DNA from 3 places in the Paenibacillus sp. FSL H3-0302 genome. Region 2 is predicted to be linked to each of the others. Evidence: predicted binding sites of a transcription regulator. Region 2 holds the regulator's gene; each other region holds the start of a gene.
The links. The regulator NrdR, encoded in region 2, represses ribonucleotide reductase genes. The targets are predictions, from matches to a motif close to AACACNATATATNGTGTT.

Region 1 (7,476 bases), 270 kb from region 2:
CTGTTCCCCCGCTTTGATAGGCCGAAAGCGGAGACAAATCAGTAGTTAGGTTAGTGATTACATCCGTTTCTGTCTGCTGTCCTTTAAGCACTTCTTCCGCTTTACTTAGCGTCCACGGTAAAACTTGCGGCACGGAAGCATTGATAAATATTGTCTTATCGTCAATGACGATTTTCCATACGGGTAGAAGTGGTGCATATAAGGCTGTGAGTTTTATTTTTCCTGTATAAGATGAAGGTATAAGTCCTTCCTGCACCAAAAATTGGCGCAGTTCTAATAAACTATAGGGGAGTCCGTAAGTGCCAGCTCCATATTCGCTAAGCATATACCCACCTTGATCCGTAGCGGAAATGATCATGTAGCCGATCCGCTGTTCACCTTTCATAACGTTGACAAGCCAGCTATGAGTACCTGGACCCAGAGGATAATATTCTATTCCTGCGTCCTTCCAGGCTGTAAATGGAGCTTCTGCTGCGAGCTTGTTCAGTGTACTCTTGGCAAATTCCTGGACTGTACCGGGTGAAGGTAAGATATCCATCCGTAGTAAAGGTATTAAATCCTGTGTGACTGAATCAACTACACTTACTCTGGAAGCGGCAAGCGCAGAAGAGGAACCGGAGCTCGTTGCGATGAGTCCGATGCATAGAAGCAGGAGGAAGCAGCTTTGACCTGCAAGAAGCAGCCTCCGCCGTACACTTATTTTCATGGCGTCGTTCACCTTTCTTTGTTATGAAATATCAGAAAGTAAAAAGCTTCCTTTTTATTGTAGAGGACAAGCTATAAAAAGGCTGTTGCTTGCTGTCGCGCCGGAAGGCGGAAGTTCTCTTGTTTTTTTGCCTGCTTTTAGCGAGTAGGGTCGCATTCTATAGGCTCCGCAGATGAAACAGTCCATAGGTTACCGCAGAAACTGCGATTTGCGGCTCATATTGCCAAATGGTCTCTTGTCGACGCCGATTATACTGCTCTTGAGTCGCTAGGCGTTTTTCTTCGTCAGGCTCCTTCAGCAGTTCTCCATAATAGACATCAATGATGTCCAGTTCAACCCTTAGCCGCTCACGTGCCTGTTCTGCCCAAGTGTAGTCCAGTTCGGCTAACTGAGCGGTAAGATGAGTTTCCAATAAGTCGGTAGCGGCTGCTACTGTCATTTCATAAGGCTGGATATGCACATTTTCCGGCAAGCGTGGCATCATCTCTTTTGTGGAAACTTTTGCATTAAAGTCATCAATGATGGTTCCCTTTGTTAGGGAGATGCCAAGATAATGGAGTTCTTCACGTTTCAAATCGCAGCTCATCTCCACTTTATAGCAGACACTAAGCCATGGCTCGTAAGCGGCAGAGAACAGCGTGTTTCGCTGCCTGCTGCCCGGGTCCTCAAATAAGTAAAGGCATTTCCCTTCGTCCCGAGCGGCGTTCCAAATCTGTTGCAATCGCTTGCTTCCGTAAATAATATCCTCTCTGCGGATCATTCCTGGCCCAATTCGTGGGAGTGCCGGCACAATGCCGAAGTAGCGGGCTAGGATACTTTCCTCCGGGTCAGTAGATGGAGCATTCACTGCTTCTGAGCCCGGGGAGGCGGATTCGAGTAAGTCAGCGCTGGCCTCTGCATCGTTTGTTACACCTGTATTTAGGCTTCCGGTGACAACTTGATTCAAAATGCCAGCACTACGATTTGCAATGGGGGTAACCTCTACTGCAGCTTGACTGTCGTATTTTTCCGGATCAAAAACAAAGGTGAAAGAAAGGGTCTCAGGATCTACACCTGTGCGCTCCACGAATCCCCAATAATACGGCCGGTCGGTGAGCATTTTGTCAGCTCTAGGTGATAATTTCACAGTTACGTGAAGGGGCGAAGCCTCAATGATGGAGCATTCAGTGGCTTCAAGATAGTCCATCACATGCTTGCGTACTTCCTGTGCGGTGAGGGTCATGTCGCAGTCCCACTTTCTTTTTTAATACCCTGTGTCAATTCACTGAGGGATTCACCAATATGGTCCAGCTCATGCCGCAATTCTTCGTCGGAGCGGGATTCGAGCATGATTTTGTATAAACTTTTCTCCAGCGATTCCTTCTTTTCAAAACGTTCCAGGATTACATCCAGCCCGCCAATCACCATTTCAAACATATTGATTTTTTCATGCAGCAGATGCAGGATATGTTCTTCAATCGTGCCTTGCGTAGACAGGTTGTAGATCACTACGTCATTTTCTTGCCCTAACCGATGGACACGTCCGATACGTTGCTCCACGCGCATGGGATTCCAGGGCAGATCAAAGTTGATCATATGGTGGCAAAATTGCAGGTTAATTCCTTCACCACCGGCTTCCGTTGCAATCATAACTTGAGCGCGGCCGCGGAAAAGATCCATCATCCAATCTTTTTTCCCACGGTTCATTCCGCCGGAATAAGAGACACACATCAGCCCATGTTCACGGAAATATTGTAGTAAATACTCTTGAGTTGCGCGATATTCCGTGAAAACGATGACCTTTTCATTCATTTCTTGAATGAGGGCTAAGGTTGTTTCAGCTTTAGTGTTTGTTTTAACGGTACGGAGGGTCTGTAGCAGCTCCATCATCCGGTCTCTTTTTGGGGAATCCGCAGGCAGCTTTTTGATCAAATTAACTAAAGTGATAAAGACGGCATCCCGGCTGCTGCACACCTCACGTTGAAGGGTTACCAGAGAAAGCATACTGCTAAGATTGCCGCCGGATTCCTGATACTGGTCTTTGACAAAGGAAGTAACACTGTTATACAAATCTTTCTCTTCTTGGGAGAGAACTAAGGGAATATTACGGACTTTTCGTTTCGTGAAATTAACAGGACCTTCACCACGGCGATTGCGGATCATGACCTTCGAAAGCTCGTCCCGCAGTTGACCTTCATTCTTGGGCTGGCGTTTATCAACCACGAAATTCGAGGCAAAATCGCCCTGATTTCCAAGTTGCCCCGGCTTCAGTATAGTAATCAGATTAAAGAGTTCGCCCAGATCATTCTGAACGGGAGTCGCGGTGAGCAGCAGGCAATATTTTTTGCGTAATTGCTGTACAAATAGATAATTGGTCGATTTTTTATTCTTCAGCTTGTGAGCTTCATCAATGATCAACATATCGTATTCATTTTCCAGCAAGATTTCCTTATGAGGATCTCGTTTGGCGGTATCCATCGATGCGACGACTATGGCGTTGCCCCACGAATAGGCTTTTTTCTGAGCGACAGCAGTGATGCCAAATTTCGCATTCAGCTCACGAACCCATTGCAATACTAGAGAAGCAGGTACGAGAATAAGCACTTTGGAGACAAGACCGCGTACGAGATATTCTTTGAGCACTAGTCCTGCTTCAATGGTCTTGCCCAGTCCAACCTCATCTGCAAGAATCGCGCGGCCTGACATTTCGAACAGAACCTTATGCGCTGTATCCAGCTGATGGGGAAGAGGGGACAAGCCGGATAAATGCTTCATACATTGCAGCTCATCGAAGCTCGTTACTAGACCTGTTTCCTCTCCTTGTACAGCAAGCTTAGATAAACGGTAGTCTCCCCAAGGGCCGCCCTTTTCCAATTTGAGCTCCAGATCTTGCAACCAATTCCGGTCAAAAGAAAGAGGAACAGGCAGTATCGGCGCGGGTGTTCCCCCTTGCTGGGATAGAGAATTACGGAATAATTGCGTCATAATGCAGCCTCCTCAAGCTCGGATTTATATCACCATTCGTAAGAGTAGTATGCTCGTAAACGAGAGAATTCATAACCTCCTATTTTTCACGATAGCCTTTAAAAAAGAGAGCAAGAGCGAGAAAAAGCAGCAACGTTTGCGATAATTCGGCAACTTGACTCTATTTTCGAATAAGACCTTCGATACAATATGTGGTATAGTTTAAAAGCTGACGCACACAATATATTGTGACAAAAGCTTGAAAATGTATTTTTTATAGAGTGCTTAGCTGGTATTTGTTATTGACAAGATGAGCTTCCTACATACACCTGTTAAGCAGTGGAGGATGGTAAGGGAGTTTTTGTTGTGGGCCCATACCTTGGACCGGAAACTAATATCTACTACACATGCGGGAGGTTTTTTTATTGAGTAAAGTGGAACGTAAGCAACGCCTTGAAGGGCTAAGTGAAAAAATATTTTTGGATCGTTATGCTTGGAAGGATGCAGACAGCAACAATGCTAAAGTAGGCGATGTTGTATTGGTGCTGACCAAAGATGATCCGAAGTTTCCAACTAAGGAAGTCGGAGAAATTGTGGAGCGCAGTGGTCGAATCGTAACTGTAAAGACGCGCAGTGGCGAACTTGTGAAATCGGATGTTGAAAAGTTGACCCTTAATATAGAAAAAACTCCTGAGGAAATGTGGGACCGTCTATCCACAGCGATGGCTTCTGTAGAGAAGACACCTGAGCTTCAAGCAGAATGGGCGGGCAAATTCCGTTCAATTCTGGATGATTGGAAGCTTGTGCCGGGTGGACGTATTGCGGCTGGTGCAGGTGCTAGTGAAGAATTAACATTGTTCAACTGTTATGTAATCCCTTCTCCAAAAGACAGCCGTGGCGGCATCATGCAGACATTGTCTGAAATGACGGAGATTATGGCCCGTGGTGGCGGTGTAGGCATTAACCTGTCTTCATTGCGTCCTCGTCGTGCGATTGTTAGAGGGGTTAATGGTTCATCCAGTGGTTCCGTATCTTGGGGCGGTTTGTTTAGTTATACTACGGGGCTTATTGAGCAAGGCGGCAGCCGTCGTGGTGCGCTCATGCTGATGATTAATGACTGGCATCCCGATGTTGAGGACTTCATTACCGTGAAGCAAACGATGGGCCAAGTCACTAATGCTAACCTTTCGGTATGTGTGAGCAATGGTTTTATGAAGGCTGTAAAAGAAGATCTGGACTGGGATCTCGTATTCCCGGATACAACCGATCCTGAATATAACGAAATATGGGATGGCGATCTCGACAAGTGGAAAGCTGCCGGCAAAAACGTTATCCATTATCGCACCGTAAAAGCGCGTGACGTGTGGCGTACGATCATTGAATCGGCATGGAAATCTGCTGAGCCAGGCGTCGTGTTCATGGAATACTATAACCAGATGTCTAACAGCTGGTATTTCAACCCGATTATTTGTACGAATCCTTGTGGAGAGCAAGGCCTGCCAGGCTGGGGAGTCTGCAATCTGTCTGCGGTGAACCTGTCCAAGTTCTACGATGAGAAAAATCATGATGTAGATTGGGAAGATCTTGCGACTACAACCCGTTATTCGGTCCGTTTTCTGGACAATGTAATTGATAAAACACCTTATCATTTCCCGGAAAATGAAGCGAATCAGAAAAAGGAACGCCGCGTGGGTCTCGGAACCATGGGATTGGCGGAGCTGATGATTAAATTGAACATCCGTTACGGCAGCCCGGAATCGTTGGAGTTTCTGGACAAGCTATACGGCTTTATGGCTCGTGAAGCCTACCTTGCTTCGGCAGAAATTGCTGGAGAGAAGGGTTCCTTCCTAGCTTTTGATACTGAGAAATATCTAATGAGCGGCTTTATGAAAAATATAGTCGAAGCGTATCCAGAGGTTGGCGAAGCGATTCGTGAACATGGTATGCGTAACGTTACAGTGATTACACAAGCACCTACAGGTAGTACAGGTACAATGGTAGGTACTTCTACGGGAATTGAGCCTTATTTTGCCTTCAAATATTTCCGTCAAAGTCGTCTTGGCTATGATGAACAGTTTGTTCCAATCGCTCAAGAGTGGCTGGAGGCTCATCCGGGTGAAGAGCTGCCTGACTACTTTGTAACTTCGATGGATCTGTCAGCTAAAGATCATATTCGTGCGCAAGCAGCGATCCAACGCTGGGTAGATAGCTCTATTTCCAAAACAGCGAACTGCCCGTCTGACTTTACGGTTGAGGAGACGGCTGAGCTATATGAAATGGCCTTTGATCTAGGATGTAAGGGTGTTACGATCTACCGCGATGGAAGTCGTGACGTTCAAGTTCTGGAAACCACGAAGAAGGAAGACAAAAAAGAAGCCGCTCCGGTTGCGGCAGAAGAAGCTACAACTACTGTAGAAGCGAGTACAAGTGTTGTAGCAGCAAGTCCAGCGCCTCAAGTCACTACAAAAGAGGCGGATAAACAATACAAAAAACGTCCGCAGGTTCTGCGCGGCGCTACCTATAAAATCAACACACCATTTGGGATGGCATATATTACGATCAATGACCTTGATGGAATACCGGCTGAAATCTTCCTGAATGTAGGTAAAGCGGGTTCTGACGTCTTTGCTATGGCTGAAGCATTAGGCCGTGTCTGCTCCTTGTTCCTCCGTTACGGAGATCATGGTGAGAAAGTGGAGCTGTTGATCAAACATCTGAAAGGCATTGGCGGATCAGGAGCTATCGGCTTCGGCGCGAACCGGGTTGAATCCATTGCTGATGCTGTAGCTAAGGCACTGGAATCACATGTGCTGAACAATGCTCATGATGATCATGTACCCGCTCCGATTGCAGCAACTTTGGAGCTGGAGGATTTCAATGAAGCATTAAATGCGGAGTTGAAATCGAGCGTTCCGTCAGCTACGGAAGATGGACATGGTGGTCATCATGGACATAACCATGCTACGGCTTCCCGTGACCTTTGCCCATCCTGCGGCAGCGCCTCGCTGATTAATATTGAGGGCTGTAAGACTTGTGGCAATTGCGGGTATAGTCGTTGCGGGTAAACGGTAGAGCCAATAGGTGTTTTATGGGAAATGTGATTTTTCATTTTAAATGAGAAATGGTTCATTTAAAGCGATAAAAATTCGTTTTAAAAGAGAAAAATCTCAGTCATTCAATAAATCGTATATTTATACATCTAAAAATAAAGCAACGAGTTTCACAATCTTTCTTATCAAGCCGGCAAGCCTAACTTTTTAGGGCTTTCCGGCTTTTCATTTAAGCGTAACTGCTATTAATAGGCGATTGATTCTAGTTGGTTTCTTCACTAGTTAAGGTTGATTCTCGATTTCTTCCTAATTGTAGTAATCCTAATGATACTATATAATCGATCAAAACGAACTCTCGTTCTTATTTTTTATTTGAATTGTGGAGGTATATGTATGAAGTTTACTGAATCAATGTTAGATAATTATTCCCAACCACTAAGCAAGACTGAAGATCAGTAATGTAAAAATGCAATTGCAATGGTTGTAAATGCCCTAAAGCCATTAGGATTTCAAGAAAAGAGAAGTATTGTGGAACCAATGTACCCTGAAACTTAGGCGTATTTTCAAGAATTGGAATCTCTTATGGAGGAAGACAAATTAAGATTTTCTTGCAGGGCTCTTATGCGAATAATACTAATGTACGCACCCAAAGTGATGTGGACATTGCAGTTGTAGAGGAAGATACATTCAGAACTCAATATAGATCTGGTGTAAGTGATTCCAATTATGGATTTGTTAATGCGCCATCTCGTTCTAAAACGTTTAAGGATGAAATAG
Region 2 (7,476 bases):
ATATCCTGGACCCGGACGGGTTTGAGGTGCAGTTAGCGGAGCATAACTAACGTTTATCAAGCGTTATTACCTCAAAAAGAAATAGACCGCCCTAACCAAAGGTAGCGGTCTATTCTGCCGTAAACCCAACCCCCACACTTAAAGCAAGGCTTTATTCAACAGCTTTAGTTGATCTTTTTTCAGTGAAAAAGTAAACCAAAGCCAATAGCGGCAGGACCACTCCGATGAGTGAAGCGAAGGTCCATCCCCCATAGGCATAAGCCCAACCACCCAAAGATGATCCAACGGCTCCACCCACGAAGAAAATCGCCATAAAGATCCCATTAAGACGTCCCCTCGCTTCACTTCCCAATGAATAAATCACACGCTGTCCGAGTACAAGATTTCCCGATACGGCCATATCCAATGTAATCGCGGAAATAAAGAGCAGAATGAGAGCAAAAGTTGAGTGGCTATGGAAAAGATGAATTAGTAAAAAAGACAAGGTGGCAATGATCATGGCCAGTCCGGTTAACCATTTACTCCAACCTTTATCTGCCAGTCTTCCAGCAATCGGCGCGGCTACAGCCCCACCAACACCTACTAAAGCAAACCAAGCGATCCCTTGCTGCGACATTCCAAAATCATCCGCCAACCGCAACGGAACCACCGTCCAAAAGAGACTAAAAGCTCCAAATAAACAAGCTTGATATAAGGCACGTCGGCGCAATATAGGCGTTTGTTTTAAAAGGGTGCCTAAAGAGACAATTAATTTACCATAGCTTACCGAAGGTGCAGGTTTACGTTGAGGAAGAAATCGCGACAGAAGAATGGATAACAACGTGATAACGACCGCTGAAAAAATAAACACGGCTTGCCATCCCCAGATGCTGGTGATAAAGCTTGCCACGGGCCGGGCAAACATAATACCTAATAAGAGTCCACTCATAACATTACCAACCACACGGCCACGCTGCTCTTCAGACGCTAAATAGGTGGCATAAGGCACCAGGATTTGAGCTACCACAGAACCGGTTCCTATAAACAAAGATGCTGTCAGGAACAAAGGCGCATTAGCTGCGAAAGCTGCAACCAGCAATGCACCCACTGCAACCATTAACGTGATTATCGTGAGACGCCGATTCTCAACAATGTCACTCAGCGGCACGATAAATAACAAACCTACAACATAACCGATTTGAGTTAAAGTGACGATCAAGCCTGCGGCTGTAGAAGAAAGTCCTGTCGAGACACTGATAGGTCCGACAAGGGTTTGAGCATAATAAAGATTGGCCACGATAAGCCCGCATGCCGCTGCTAACATAAACATCATCCAACTTGAAATGTGGTTCTCTTTCGCCGCTTGTTCTTTTTGCATGTGAATCCTCCTCAGATGGTCATAATAATTTAAATACTATACGTTCAGTTCACTAATTCATGTTTAAATAATATACTGAACGTATCGTTTTGTAAATAGGCGATGGTCATTTATTTTTCCAGATTTTTTTAGTATACTGAACGTATAGTTTATATTTTGATTGGAGACAGATTAACGAAAGGGTGATTTCAGATGGAGAGTAAACGAGGACGTCCGCGTAATGTTGAGACGGAGAAGTCTATTCTTTCCGCTTCCTATGATTTGTTATTGGAAAATGGTTTTGGAGCAGTTACGGTGGAAAAAATAGCGGATCGTGCCAAGGTCAGCAAAGCTACGATATATAAATGGTGGCCTAACAAGGCTGCCGTGGTGATGGATGGATTCCTATCCTCCGCTGCGGACAGACTGCCCGTACCTGACACAGGTTCAGTATTCGATGATATTCTCATGCATGCAACGAACTTATCCCGGTTCCTGATTAGTCGAGAGGGTAAAATCATTACGGAGATCATTGGCGAAGGACAGATGGATTCAGGCTTGGCGGAAGCTTATCGGACCCGATATTTCCAGCCTCGCCGGCTTGAGGCACGGCTGCTTATGGAACGGGGTGTTCAGCGCGGGGAATTGAAGGATAATCTCGATATTGAAGTTGTTACCGATCTTATTTACGGGCCGATATTCTACCGCTTGCTGGTGACCGGCCAACCCATAGACGATGCTTATGTGCAGCAGTTGGTGAGGTACGCTTTTGAAGGAATACGGTAACTAACGGGAACGGTAAAATAGACCGCCCTCTCTCACAAGGGATCGGTCTATTTCTGATCGTAGTACTATAAAATGTCGGACTGGCGGAAGGTTGAGATACAACGGACCGAGGTGCTCTTATTTTCTCATTATGGGGCGTTTTCCCAAGCTATCGGACTCCTACGCACTTATTTAGTCTTTTCAAAACAAAATACTGCTACTGGAGAGGAAATAAGTGCGCTACGGTCCGATCACTCGACTAATTTCACTAAATAAAGAAAATAAGAGCTATACAGTCCGCAGGATCATGAATGGGTGATTCGAACGGACATGAGGTTAGTTTCACTAATTAAATCAGTTTCCAAAGAAACCTTTCTGCTGCAAAATGTCTCGTGTATCGTTCCATAATTTATTTTCCATTACCCTATCTCCTCCCGGTTGGACGGGTACAATGGGATTGCCTGTCCCAACGTTAAAATATCCCCCACTGCTCTCTTGATACTTAGGATCGCTCATTAAACGAATAATGATCTCCGCTCCTTTACGAGGATCGCCAATACGAAAGAAATTCAATAAGTGCTTAAGCATCGAAGAAAACCAAAGTTCACGCCCGAGACCTGTAACGTTAAAACCCGGATTCAATGCATGAACACTGATTCCCGTTCCCGCCCAGCGGCGTGCAAGCTCACTGGTAAACATAATGTTTAACAGTTTGGTTTTCCCATAAATCTCAGATGATCCCCTGTAAGTAAAGGAAGCTGTATTGAGCAAATCTCCTGGCAACTTTAGTACTCCATGCCGGCGTGAAGCTTCCGAAGCAACATTTATAATTTTTGCATTTCCTGCTGCGCTCAAAGAACGTTCTAAGGTTTGCGTCAATAACCATGGCGCAAAATAGTTCACAGCCATCATTTCTGAGAATCCATCGGCAGTTATCCGCTGTTCAAACCCATGAAGCCCTGCGTTATTTATTAACACGTCTATCTTCGGAAAAACACTAGATATTTCTTGTCCTAACCTAGTGACATCCCTCATTGAAGATAAATCTCCGTAGAAAAAACTAATTTCGGCTGCTGGTACGCTCTCCTTTATCATTTTTTCAGTTACTTCCGAACGGGTTTTACTCCTTGCAGTCAGAACAAGATGGGCACCCTGCTTTGCCATTTCAAGTGCAACGAGTTGTCCCAAACCGCTTGTAGCTCCAGTAATTACAATAATCGGCTTTGTCATCATCTACATTCTCCTTTATATCAGGAATTCATCAGGGGCAATTTCATTTTGACAGCGTATTGTCCAAATCATATAATTGATATATATCAACTATATGTTGATGATTGACATATGTCAACTAAATAGATGTATGACAACTTTAAAATACAAGGGTAGGTGGTTAAAACAATGAATACTGAACGTAAAGACACGTTGAGAGGACAATTAGAACTGAAGCTAGGTGGACAAATTAGTGCTCTCATTAGCGCTTCGCATGCCCTAAATGTCAGAACTGCTGCCGCTTTCGATTCATCTATACAGCCTGCTGCTTTCCATATAGTCCGTTGGCTGTACTCTTATGGACCAACAAGCGCCTCTATGTTGGCAGAATCAACGGCTATGGATCGTAGTTCAGTCAGCCGTCTCATCAAGCAACTCGAAAATTTGGGTTATGTTAGAAGAGAAGACTCTCCTAATGATCGTCGAGCCATCCTTCTTACACTCACTGAACTTGGACGACAAAAAACCTTTGATGCGCTGCAGGATAAGGAATTCATATTTTATGAGCGCATAGCTCAATGGGATAATCAACAGCTTGAAACCTTTATTCAAATGCTTCAGGAGTTTAATGGATTTAATGATAATTAATAAATGGGAACAAAAAAAGAAACAGCATCTTGCTGTTTCTTTAGATATGGATTGTCTGTAATTGGAGCCAGCAATTGTCACTGATGTTCATGTTCGGCATGTTCATTATTGCATTGCTCAACTACCTCAAAAAGAAATAGACCGCCCTCTCGTAAAGGAATGCGGTCTATTTCCTGACTAAACTTCCGAAGCCGCCGCCCTTAAAAGCGGCTATTGCACTGGGAGTCGTGTTTCCGCACGACTCTCTTTGCATTGTACGTTTTATCTACCCAAACTATACCACGATCAAAACCAAATAAAAAGTCACTCTTCCCCAAACAACAAAAAAACGGCATTTCTGCCGTTTCTTTAGGATGGACTCTCAGGGGCTCGAACCCTGGACAAATAGATTAAGAGTCTACTGCTCTACCAACTGAGCTAAGAGTCCATATGATGTTTGGTGGAGCCAAGGGGGATCGAACCCCTGACCTCATCGCTGCCAGCGATGCGCTCTCCCAGCTGAGCTATGGCCCCAAACTGAAATTTCAGATGTATGTAATCATACATTTTTTAATTTTAGTTTGGTCGTAATTGAGTTGTTCCGATAAACTCAAGCGTCGTAGGCGACTTCTATATAATATAAAAAATCGCCCTCTATGTCAACACTTTTTTTAAAATTCATTTTTCCACTCAAATTGCCCGCTCAAAACTCAGAGGAAAAAAACCAGTACAAGCACTCCTAACAGACCCTAGGATTGGCTGTACGCCCTAACTGGACAAAACCCTATAATCCCTCTAATTCTCCCGTACTCTTGGATAGCAGCCCCTTGAGTTCCTTCATGAACATATTAATATCCTTGAACTGGCGATATACGGACGCAAAACGAACGTAAGCCACTTCATCTACTGGGTAGAGCTGCTCCATCACGAATTCACCAATCTGTTGGCTTTCCACTTCCGCAACGGCGATGCCGCGCAGAGATTTCTCAACCTCGGACACGATCTTTTCTAGACGTTCCACAGAAACCGGCCGTTTCTCACAAGCACGGATGAGACCACGGAGTATTTTATCACGACTGAATTCCTCACGGCTGCCGTCTTTTTTAATTACAATGAGTGGCGTTTCTTCAATCATTTCAAAAGTAGTGAAACGTTTGCTGCAACGCTCACATTCACGCCTACGACGGATTGACTTATTTTCATTCGCTGGTCGCGAGTCCAGCACTTTAGTATTTGTGTGATCGCAGTAAGGGCATTTCATAAGCTTCATCACTTCCTATTACATAATGGTATGGGTCCCGGCACGTTATAAATCCGGCTTTTGAACGGCTTTTTTATTATTTCCAGAAATCACCGTTTTTTTCTTGTAATGATAATGGCAAGTCCGGCACATAATACAGTTACCAACAGAGGAGGTGAACAGCAATGAGCCAAAGCAACAACTCCAATAACCTTGTAGCTCCAAATTCCCGCGGTGCCTTGGAACAACTTAAATACGAAGTTGCCCAAGAACTAGGAATCACGCTTTCCCCAGATGGTTACCAAGGCAATAAAACTTCTTATGAAAATGGTTCGATCGGTGGTTACATCACTAAACGTCTTGTAACCCTGGCAGAACAACAACTGGCAGGTCAATACAAATAACCTGACCAACATAAGCTTTTTGAAGAAGTATTAAACGACCTACAGGTCGTTTAATACTTCTTTTTATACATAACACGGTAGAAATTAAAATTCTTTGTAAATGTCCGTGTACTGATCATAGTAATAATTAACGCGCTGTACATAATGCCTGGTTTCACCAATGGGAATATCTTTAATGGTTGCATCTGTCCCATCCCAGACCCCTTCGTCCAACCAGCGTTGAACTTTTCCGGGCCCAGCATTATAGGCTGCGATAATTGCTGTACGTTTACCTTCGAACTGACGGGATAAAGTTGAAAGATACCATGTACCCAGTTCAATATTAGCCGAAGGCTCATGCTTGAGTTCTTCCATAGATACGTTTGGAAGCTTGGCCTTTTCCAGCGCCCACTTCGCGGTATCCGGCATAAGCTGCATCAGCCCTAGTGCGCCTTTTTTGGATTCTCGTCCAGTTTTAAAGTTCGTTTCTACACGAATAATCGCGGTTACAAGAAACGGGTCTATCTCATAAGTGATGCTGTGCTTGCGAATCTCATCTTTAAAATGGATGGGATAAAACCACGACATCCAGTTAGTACTCAGAAACAATATTGCCGTAAAACCCACAAATAGCAGAAGCAGTACTCTTTTTTTACGTAGCCATTTCATGATAAACCCAGCCTGTCCCAAAAAACAGCAACCTGTTGCTCAGTGTACGCAAGATCGCCACTGTTGTCGATGATGTAGTCCGCTTTATTACGTTTCTGTTCAATATCCATCTGTGCATTCAATCGCGCTTCTGCTTCTTCTAAAGAGAGCCTATTACGTTCCATTAATCGAGCAATTTGCATTTCACGGGGAACGTACACTACTACAATCTCATGGAACAGGGTCTCAAGCCCTGATTCAAAAAGAAGCGGAATATCCACAATAATAAGCCGCTTCGGCTCTTCCTGCTCCATGCTGTACATACGGTCTTTGATTTCCTGCCGGATGGCAGGATGCGTCAAATTGTTCAAGGTTTGCAGGGCCACAGGATCTTGAAAGACGATTTCACCTAATTTGGCCCTATTCAGTGTTCCATCCGGAAAAAGGATCTCTTTTCCGAATTGCTTAGCAGCAGCAGCCAACACTTCATGCCCGGGAAGCATAACTTCTCTGGCGATCACATCGGCATCAACCAGCCTCGCTCCCTTGTTCACAAGCAGTGCAGACACTGTGCTTTTTCCGGATGCGATTCCTCCGGTTAAGCCTATAATCATGTACTCACCTCATAATAGCTTCAGTATTCCCATTGCAATTAATAATAACGCTGGTAATGCGGCAGCATGCTTCATCCAGTAGTTCCCGGCAAATCTAAGTCCAGTCTTCATACCCAGCAATAGAAATGTACCACTAAACAAAGCTATTGTAAGTGATGTCCATATCGGATTGAAGCCAAGCAGCGCTGCGCCAAGTCCAGCCCCAAAAGCATCCAGAGAGAGCGCAATCCCAAGTATCATCGCTTCCATCGAAGAGATGCTTCCTGAGGCATCCATATCCGCAGAAGACGGGGTACGCAAGATCTGTACTACGATCCCCAAACGGCGAAGCTCAAGTGAAAAAACAGCTGATTTCAACGGTTCATCATTCATAACAGGTTCTGTACCCGCTTCAGAATCAGCAGCTACCTCTGCCCAAGCCTGCTCGGAAAATGAGACCTTATCTACCGTTTCAGCTTTACGTCCGCCATCTGCATCTTTCTCTTTCTGCATCAGCATCTGAACAAGCGACCAGCATCCCATTAGCACAAGTATAACCGCACCAACTATAGAAGCTGCATTCGGAGACACTACCTTGGCAAGCAAAACCCCAACCTGCATCGATACACAGATAACTACCCCCGAACAGAGCGAGATAATCAGAACGGAGAGCAG
Region 3 (7,476 bases), 640 kb from region 2:
GCTTACTTCCATAAGACCTTGTTATGTGACCAGTCTGGACTTGCGCAATTTTGCTGTAACCCTGCCCGTCAACGGGACGGATTCACGGCAATGGATGCCTGAGATTGAAATGCTATTGACCCATATGGCCTCCATACTTCATAACTACTTTAATGTAAGGATCATCGGCGCGATCGGCTTTGCGGTCGAGGATCCTTATTTGCTGCGGGAAAGCTACCTCGCTGCCCGAAAAGCGCTTCCTGCTGCGGTTAAAGCACAGTCGTTTGTGTTTTTTGCCGAAGGAGAGTCGCTGGAGCAGGATCATCTGTTGTTTGATTTCTCCGAATTGCGTACAGAGATCCGCCGTGCTTTTGAAGAAATGGATACCCAAGCTTTATACGCCATTATCTCCAAAATGATCGAAATCTTCGACGGCCGGGCCGACCTGCTGGTTCCCGCCACTGATGCCGCCTGCAACATTCTGTACATGGCCACTTCACTGCTCGCAGACGGTGAGAACATTGTGGAACAAATTTTCGAAAATGAACCGGAGGGCTACCGGGCTATCTACCAGATGCATACAATTGAAGAGATCGCTGGCTGGCTGATCCAGTTCCGGGACGGTTGCTCAGACATCCTCTCTACCCGCAGACAAAGCTACAAGGAGCAGCTCGTCAAAAATGTCCAAGAGTATATTAAACGAAATCTCGGAACTAAGCTCTCGCTCAATCAAGTGGCTGATGTCTTCAATTTCAGTCCCAACTATCTGAGCCACCTTTTCTCCAAGGTTGCCAAGGTCAACTATGTGGAATATATCACGGAGATCAAAATCACGACAGCCAAAGAAATGATGGCACGTGGGGAAGGTCGCATCTACGAAATCTCACAGAAGCTGGGATATGAGAGTGCCTTCTATTTCAGTAAAGTTTTCAAAAAGGTAACCGGAATTTCCCCCAGGGAATACATGCAGCAACTTAAAGCAGATTCACCATCTGACCGAAGCCTCGGAGTGAACAACCGTTCTTGAGATCAAGAGATTATTAAGAATAATCCCACTTCGCAAAAATAAAGCCAATAAATCTGCAAGGAGCAGGCTCTGTTCCTTGCAGATTTATTGGCTTGCCATCACCCTCAGCAGCATCCCTAAGTATCACCCTTATTCCTGCAATTTTTTTATTTTTATTTTTAAACTAGCAAAATGCTAATACTCCGGTCTTTCTGCCCTAAAAGTCTACCAAAAAACCGCTTACGAGACACTTTCCCAGCTATTAAGACTGCTGTTCCCATATTGACTTTTCAACATATAGTAATTAAAATAAACAACGCACACTAAATATAGTATAGATACGATTTTTCAGAATTTATAGCTTATCCATTCAGTTTTCATACTATTTTCAATAGTTTTTAATATTTACAGGGGGACAGACACCATGCTAGTCGCGTATGATTCAAAAACAGGAAATGTCAGACGCTTCATCAGCAAACTTAAGTTGCCGGCTGTGCAGATTGAGGAGCATATGACGATTGATGAGCCCTATGTGCTTATTACATATACCACCGGCTTTGGACAGATTCCAGAAAAGGTGTCTACTTTCTTGAAGAACAATAATGCCAATCTGAAGGGCATCGCCGCCAGCGGCAATAAGAACTGGGGCGAGCTGTTCGCGCACAGCGCGGACTTGATTTCAGATCGGTATAACGTGCCCGTTATCGGTAAATTTGAGTTATCGGGTACATTTGGCGATGTAGAACGGATTAAACAGGAGGTGAGCCGGGTTGCGGCATATTGAATTAAACAACATGTTGATGAAGAGAGACGAAAGTGGCTTCTTTCAGTTAGACAAAGATCTTGAGGCAGTAGCCGAATTTATGCGGGATGTAGAGCGCCGGAGTCTGGTTTTTGCGAATACAAAAGCCAAGGTTGATTATATGATTGAACAGGATTTCTACGAGAATTTTTACGATCAGTACAGCACGGCGGAAATTGAAGAAGTCTACCAGATTAGCCATGCCTACAACTTCAGTTTTCCATCTTATATGGCAGCTTCGAAATTCTACACGGATTACGCTGTAAAAACCAATGACCGTAAACAATATCTGGAGCATTACCCGGACCGTGTGGCGGCAGTCGCCCTTCACCTGGGACGCGGCAACGCCGATACTGCGGGGGTACTTGCCCGTTCGATGATGGAACAGCGCCTGCAACCTGCGACACCAACCTTCTTAAATGCCGGTAAGAGCCGGCGTGGTGAGCTCGTCTCCTGCTTCCTAATCGAAATGGACGACTCGCTCAATTCCATCAACTATGTGCTGAATACCTGCATGCAGTTGTCGAAGATCGGTGGCGGTGTGGCCGTTAACCTATCCAAGCTACGCTCCCGTGGTGAAACTATCAAGGGTGTTGAGGATGCTGCGAAGGGAATTATACCTGTACTCAAGCTGATGGAAGACGGCTTCTCCTATGCAGATCAGATGGGTCAACGTAAAGGATCAGGAGCAGCCTATTACAACATTTTTGGCTGGGACGTTCTGGAATTCCTTGACAGCAAGAAGATCAACGCCGACGAAAAAACAAGACTCAAAACCCTGTCCATCGGCCTGATTATTCCAAACCGCTTCTATAAGCTGGCGAAGGACAATGAAGCGCTGCATGTATTTGCTCCTTACAGTGTGTACAAAGCCTACGGCACGCATCTCGACGATATGGATCTGGATGACATGTATGATAAGCTGCTGGCCGATCCACGTGTCAAAAAGAAGAAAGCTATGAGCGCACGGGATATGCTGACCAAAATTGCCATGATCCAGCTGGAATCTGGCTATCCATATATCATGAACAAGAGCAATGCCAATGCGGCCCATGCCCTGAAAAACGTCGGACAGATCAAAATGTCCAACCTTTGTACTGAAATCTTTCAGCTGCAGGAGACCTCAGAGATTGCCGACTACGGACAGGAGAGTACAATCCGCCGCGATGTAAGCTGCAATCTGGCTTCCTTGAACATTGTTAACGTGATGGAACATGGCAAAATCCGTGAATCCGTACATGAGGGCATGATCGCCCTGACCGCTGTTAGCGATATGACCAGTATTTCCAATGCCCCAGGCGTAGCCAAAGCAAACAAGGAAATGCACTCTGTCGGTCTTGGCGTCATGAATCTGCACGGCTATCTGGCTAAGAACAACATTGCTTATGAAAGCGAGCAGGCCCGCGATTTTGCCCGGACCTTCTTTATGACTATGAATTTCCACTCGCTGGAGAAAAGCATGGAAATCGCTGCCGCCACGGGCCGATCTTTCCATGGATTTGAGGCTTCTGATTATGCTACGGGAGCTTATTTCGAGCGTTACCTGACTACCGATTACCGCCCGGTTACCCCAAGGGTACAAGAATTATTCGGAGATATTTATATCCCATCCCCAGCAGACTGGGAACAATTGCGGGATGCAGTAAAAACAAATGGCCTATACCATGCTTACCGTTTGGCAATTGCGCCAACAGCCAGCATTTCCTATATCCAAAACGCCACTTCAAGCGTTATGCCGATTGTTGAGCAGATTGAGACTCGGACTTACGCTAATTCAACTACTTATTATCCGATGCCGTACCTGCGGCCGGACAATGTATTTTTCTATAAATCGGCTTATCAGATGGACCAGTTCAAGGTAATCGATCTGATCGCGGAAATTCAGCCCCATATCGACCAGGGTATCTCGACCGTTCTGCATGTTAACAGTGATGTTTCCACCAGAGAACTGGCCCGCTCCTACCTGTATGCGGCGCATAAAGGCTTGAAGTCGCTGTATTACACCCGGACCAAAAAGCTGTCCGTCGAGGAATGCCTCACCTGCTCGATCTAAAAGGAAGGCTATAGCCGCAGAAAAGGAGATTGCAATATTATGACCGCTATCCAAGCCGTTAACTGGAACCGTCCCGACGACGATTTCTCATTGATGTTCTGGAATCAGAACATTATGCAATTCTGGACGGACGATGAAATTCCATTATCCGATGATAAAATGTCCTGGCTCACGCTCAGTGAGCAAGAAAAGGACTCCTATATGAAGGTGCTGGGCGGTCTGACACTGCTGGATACGATTCAAGGCGGAGTCGGAATGCCACAGATTATGGAGCATGTCGAAGGCCTTCAACGCAAAGCCGTACTGGGCTTCATGGGTATGATGGAACAAATTCACGCCAAATCGTACAGCAGTATTTTCACCACTTTGTCCTCTACAGAGGAGATCGACAGTGTATTCCGCTGGGTAGAAGAGAACCCCTTCCTCCAGTTCAAAGCGGAGACCATCTCACAATATTACAAAAACATAGACTCACCAAAAGACCTGTACCTCGCCATGGCAGCCTCCGTGCTGCTCGAGAGCTACTTGTTCTACAGTGGTTTCTTCTATCCCCTATATCTGGCTGGGCAGGGCAAAATGACTTGCAGCGGTGAGATCATCGACCTTATTCTACGGGATGAGAGCATCCATGGGGTATATGTCGGTGTGCTGGCACAGGAGATCTTTGACGGGCTCCCAGAAGACGAGCAACGCGAACTTCACCATACGCTGGTAGAATTGCTTCGACTGCTGCATGAGAATGAAGAGCGTTATACCGAGCAGATCTATGCCCCTATCGGATTGGTGGAAGAGGTTAAGACTTTCCTAAGATACAATGCCAATAAAGCGATGATGAATCTGGGCCATGATCCGCTATTTGACGAGGAAGAGATCAACCCGATTGTACAGAACGGGATCAGCACCCACACCAAGCAGCATGACTTCTTCTCGAAGAAAGGCAACGGATATGTCCGGGCGCTTAATGTGGAGCCACTGAAGGATGAAGATTTTCAATTTTAAATATAGATAAAACAAAAAGTGCGGAGAAAGCTCTCCGCACTTTTTGCTAACTCTATTTATTAGATTATTGCAATTTTTTCAGTACTGTTCTAGCTTCTTCATAGGTATCGTAAGCATCAGCAAAATCTCTGCCAAAAATACGTTTCAATTGCATTTTCCAAATTGGGTTTTTAGTTACATAAGCCCATCCTGCTTGGCCAGCTGCTTTCGCCATCTCACCTGTTGGAGCCAACATTGCTGCAACTTCAGGGGAAAGTACACTTGCAGATTCAGTTACATCAGTTGTACCCGTAAATTTAGGACTAACAAGCTTCATGATATTCTCAAAATCTTTCAAGTATCCTGGAACATCCTCAGCAGAAAAATCGATAGATACTACATCGATGTGGTTTTCACTTTTGTTGTACTTAATTGTGTATGACATAATTGTATTCCTCCAAGTTTTAATAGTTATTTTTTAATAATAGAAAGTAATGTATGTAACTCCAACAGACAAAAAATTTCTGCCCAGGCTTTTCAGTAACTTCTACTTTTGGCAACTGGGTTTGGAACAAACTGCCTTGTTTAAATGATGCCATATCGTTACAATCAATAGTTAATGACATCTATTTCCTGTATCGTTTTATTGCAACATCCTTTCTAATATATTTTAACTCATACCTATTACCTATATTATTATCGACAAATTTCTTTTTTTATTTATATTAAAATACAAATTTCTACAAATTCCAACATATTCATGGTTATATTTGCCTTAATTTCATACACAATTGTGTAATTCCGTTATCGTTTAGAAACAACTAAAAAAGGCTCTGCGTGCGCCTTCCAACTCCAGTCCATTCATCCTACAGGATATTCGAACAGGAATACGCCGCAAAGCCTTCAATACTAGATGCTTATATAAGTAAATTAATCCGTCTAATTACTTAGTTGCGGAGTAGCCCCCGTCAATCACATGTGCTGTACCTGTAATAAATGAAGCCTCATCACTTAGAAGGAAACATGCAAAAGCAGCTACTTCCTCAGGCGTACCATATCTGCCCAAAGCCGTTCCAGAAGCGATAAGAGATTGAAGCATCTCTACATCATCAGACAACAGCTTTTCGTATCTGTTCATGGTTGGTGTAGGAATAGGACCAGGGCAAATAGCATTTACTCTGATATTACGGTGACCCACTTCTTTAGCAACCGATTTAGTCATGCCCACAATGGCGTGTTTACTTGCTGAATAAGCTGCATCATTTGCCATCCCAATAAAAATACCATGCAAGGAGGAACAGTTTAGAACGGAAGCACCGGATTTCATATGTGGTAATGCATAATGCAACATGTAGAATTGGCCATTAAGATTTGTCTGAATCACCTTTTGAAACAATATCGGATCATATTCTGTAACATCCGCATTATCTCCTGTAATTGCTGAGTTATTATAAAGGCAATCAATCTTTCCATAAGCTGCTAAGGTTTGATCTACGATATTTTTGCAGTCTGCTTCAACTGAAACGTCTGACCGCACAAACAGCGCTTCTCCACCTAAAGCTTTGATTTCTTCGACTGTGTTAGCGCCAGCATCTGATCGATTGGCAACTACTACAGTACCACCCTCTCTTGCTACTCTCAATGCTGTAGCTTTTCCGATTCCGGTACCAGCACCCGTAATAATAACTACTTTGTTTTCAAATCTGTTGCTACTCATTATGCGCACCACTTTCTTATGTCTTTTTCAGGAAGAGGATTTGAACCTCATAGACCCTAATGTCACCTGATACAATGTGGATTGGAACATTTTTGCAGAAAAATCGACAAAATTATCCTCTATATGACAACTTTATTGTATTTAATTGTATATAGCAATCAATATTTTAATCTACTTTTCCAACAATTGAGAATTTGGTTTTGATCGTCATAAAAAATACACCCCTTAGAATTTCATCAGATAAACCAGAAGTTTTATCCAATGTTATTCTAAGAGGTGTAATAAACCTCTACCTAACTCCACGAACTGGGACGTCGATTCGAACTTGACCTCCACCCGTGAGGGTAGAATTGCTAATATGCAGACTGCCCTGATGCTGCCTGACAATGGTGTCGGCAATATAAAGTCCCAATCCATAGTGACTTTTGGAGGTACGGCTACTGTCCCCTCGATAAAACTGCTTAAGTGCTGATTGGAGTCCTTCACTCGTAAATCCTGATCCACTGTCTGTTACCGTTATACTCCACCGATCTTGTTTTGCCTCAACCTGCAAATAAATCACACTCTCATACGGGGAATACTCTACCGCATTAGCGAGTACATTCATCACAGCCCGATGAAGTAGCTCATCGTCAATCAACACCTCAGGGGGCAGATTATTGTCCTGGTGAAATTCTATCTGAAGACGCTTAGGGACAACCAACGCATCTAACTGCATACGAATTTGCTGGATAAAGGCATCCGTTGCAACCCATTTAGAGCGGGGAGAAATTTGTTTTCTTGTATTAGAAATCTCAATAAGTGTTGCCATGTATTGTTCGATTTGATCTGCATTTTTGGAAATATACCCTATATATTCTTGCTGATTCTCTGCTAAATCTGAGTCTATCAGCAAATCTGCATTTCCTTGAATAATCGTAAGAGGAGTCTTAATGTCGTGG

Region 1: a site for NrdR is predicted at 3,885-3,902, ahead of MHH50_RS10940 (adenosylcobalamin-dependent ribonucleoside-diphosphate reductase). Genes of this name have one in related genera too.
Region 3: a site for NrdR is predicted at 1,305-1,322, ahead of nrdI (class Ib ribonucleoside-diphosphate reductase assembly flavoprotein NrdI). Genes of this name have one in related genera too.

What each region holds. Positions count from the first base shown of each region.
Region 1 is NZ_CP150284.1:2,495,587-2,503,062, forward strand. It holds gene MHH50_RS10925 (hypothetical protein) at 1-706, opposite strand, end outside; gene MHH50_RS10930 (YqhG family protein) at 864-1,928, opposite strand; gene MHH50_RS10935 (SNF2-related protein) at 1,925-3,670, opposite strand; gene MHH50_RS10940 (adenosylcobalamin-dependent ribonucleoside-diphosphate reductase) at 4,057-6,714, shown strand; gene MHH50_RS10945 (nucleotidyltransferase domain-containing protein) at 7,302-7,476, shown strand, end outside.
Region 2 is NZ_CP150284.1:2,225,355-2,232,830, reverse strand. It holds gene MHH50_RS09730 (VOC family protein) at 1-50, shown strand, start outside; gene MHH50_RS09725 (MFS transporter) at 152-1,357, opposite strand; gene MHH50_RS09720 (TetR/AcrR family transcriptional regulator) at 1,550-2,122, shown strand; gene MHH50_RS09715 (SDR family NAD(P)-dependent oxidoreductase) at 2,456-3,334, opposite strand; gene MHH50_RS09710 (MarR family transcriptional regulator) at 3,500-3,958, shown strand; tRNA gene MHH50_RS09705 (tRNA-Lys) at 4,313-4,385, opposite strand; tRNA gene MHH50_RS09700 (tRNA-Ala) at 4,396-4,471, opposite strand; gene nrdR (transcriptional regulator NrdR) at 4,722-5,198, opposite strand; gene MHH50_RS09690 (alpha/beta-type small acid-soluble spore protein) at 5,363-5,581, shown strand; gene MHH50_RS09685 (lytic transglycosylase domain-containing protein) at 5,666-6,229, opposite strand; gene coaE (dephospho-CoA kinase) at 6,226-6,822, opposite strand; gene MHH50_RS09675 (manganese efflux pump) at 6,832-7,476, opposite strand, start outside.
Region 3 is NZ_CP150284.1:1,586,270-1,593,745, reverse strand. It holds gene MHH50_RS07095 (helix-turn-helix domain-containing protein) at 1-1,006, shown strand, start outside; gene nrdI (class Ib ribonucleoside-diphosphate reductase assembly flavoprotein NrdI) at 1,410-1,769, shown strand; gene nrdE (class 1b ribonucleoside-diphosphate reductase subunit alpha) at 1,756-3,840, shown strand; gene nrdF (class 1b ribonucleoside-diphosphate reductase subunit beta) at 3,880-4,839, shown strand; gene MHH50_RS07075 (hypothetical protein) at 4,904-5,263, opposite strand; gene MHH50_RS07070 (SDR family NAD(P)-dependent oxidoreductase) at 5,762-6,535, opposite strand; gene MHH50_RS07065 (HAMP domain-containing sensor histidine kinase) at 6,825-7,476, opposite strand, start outside.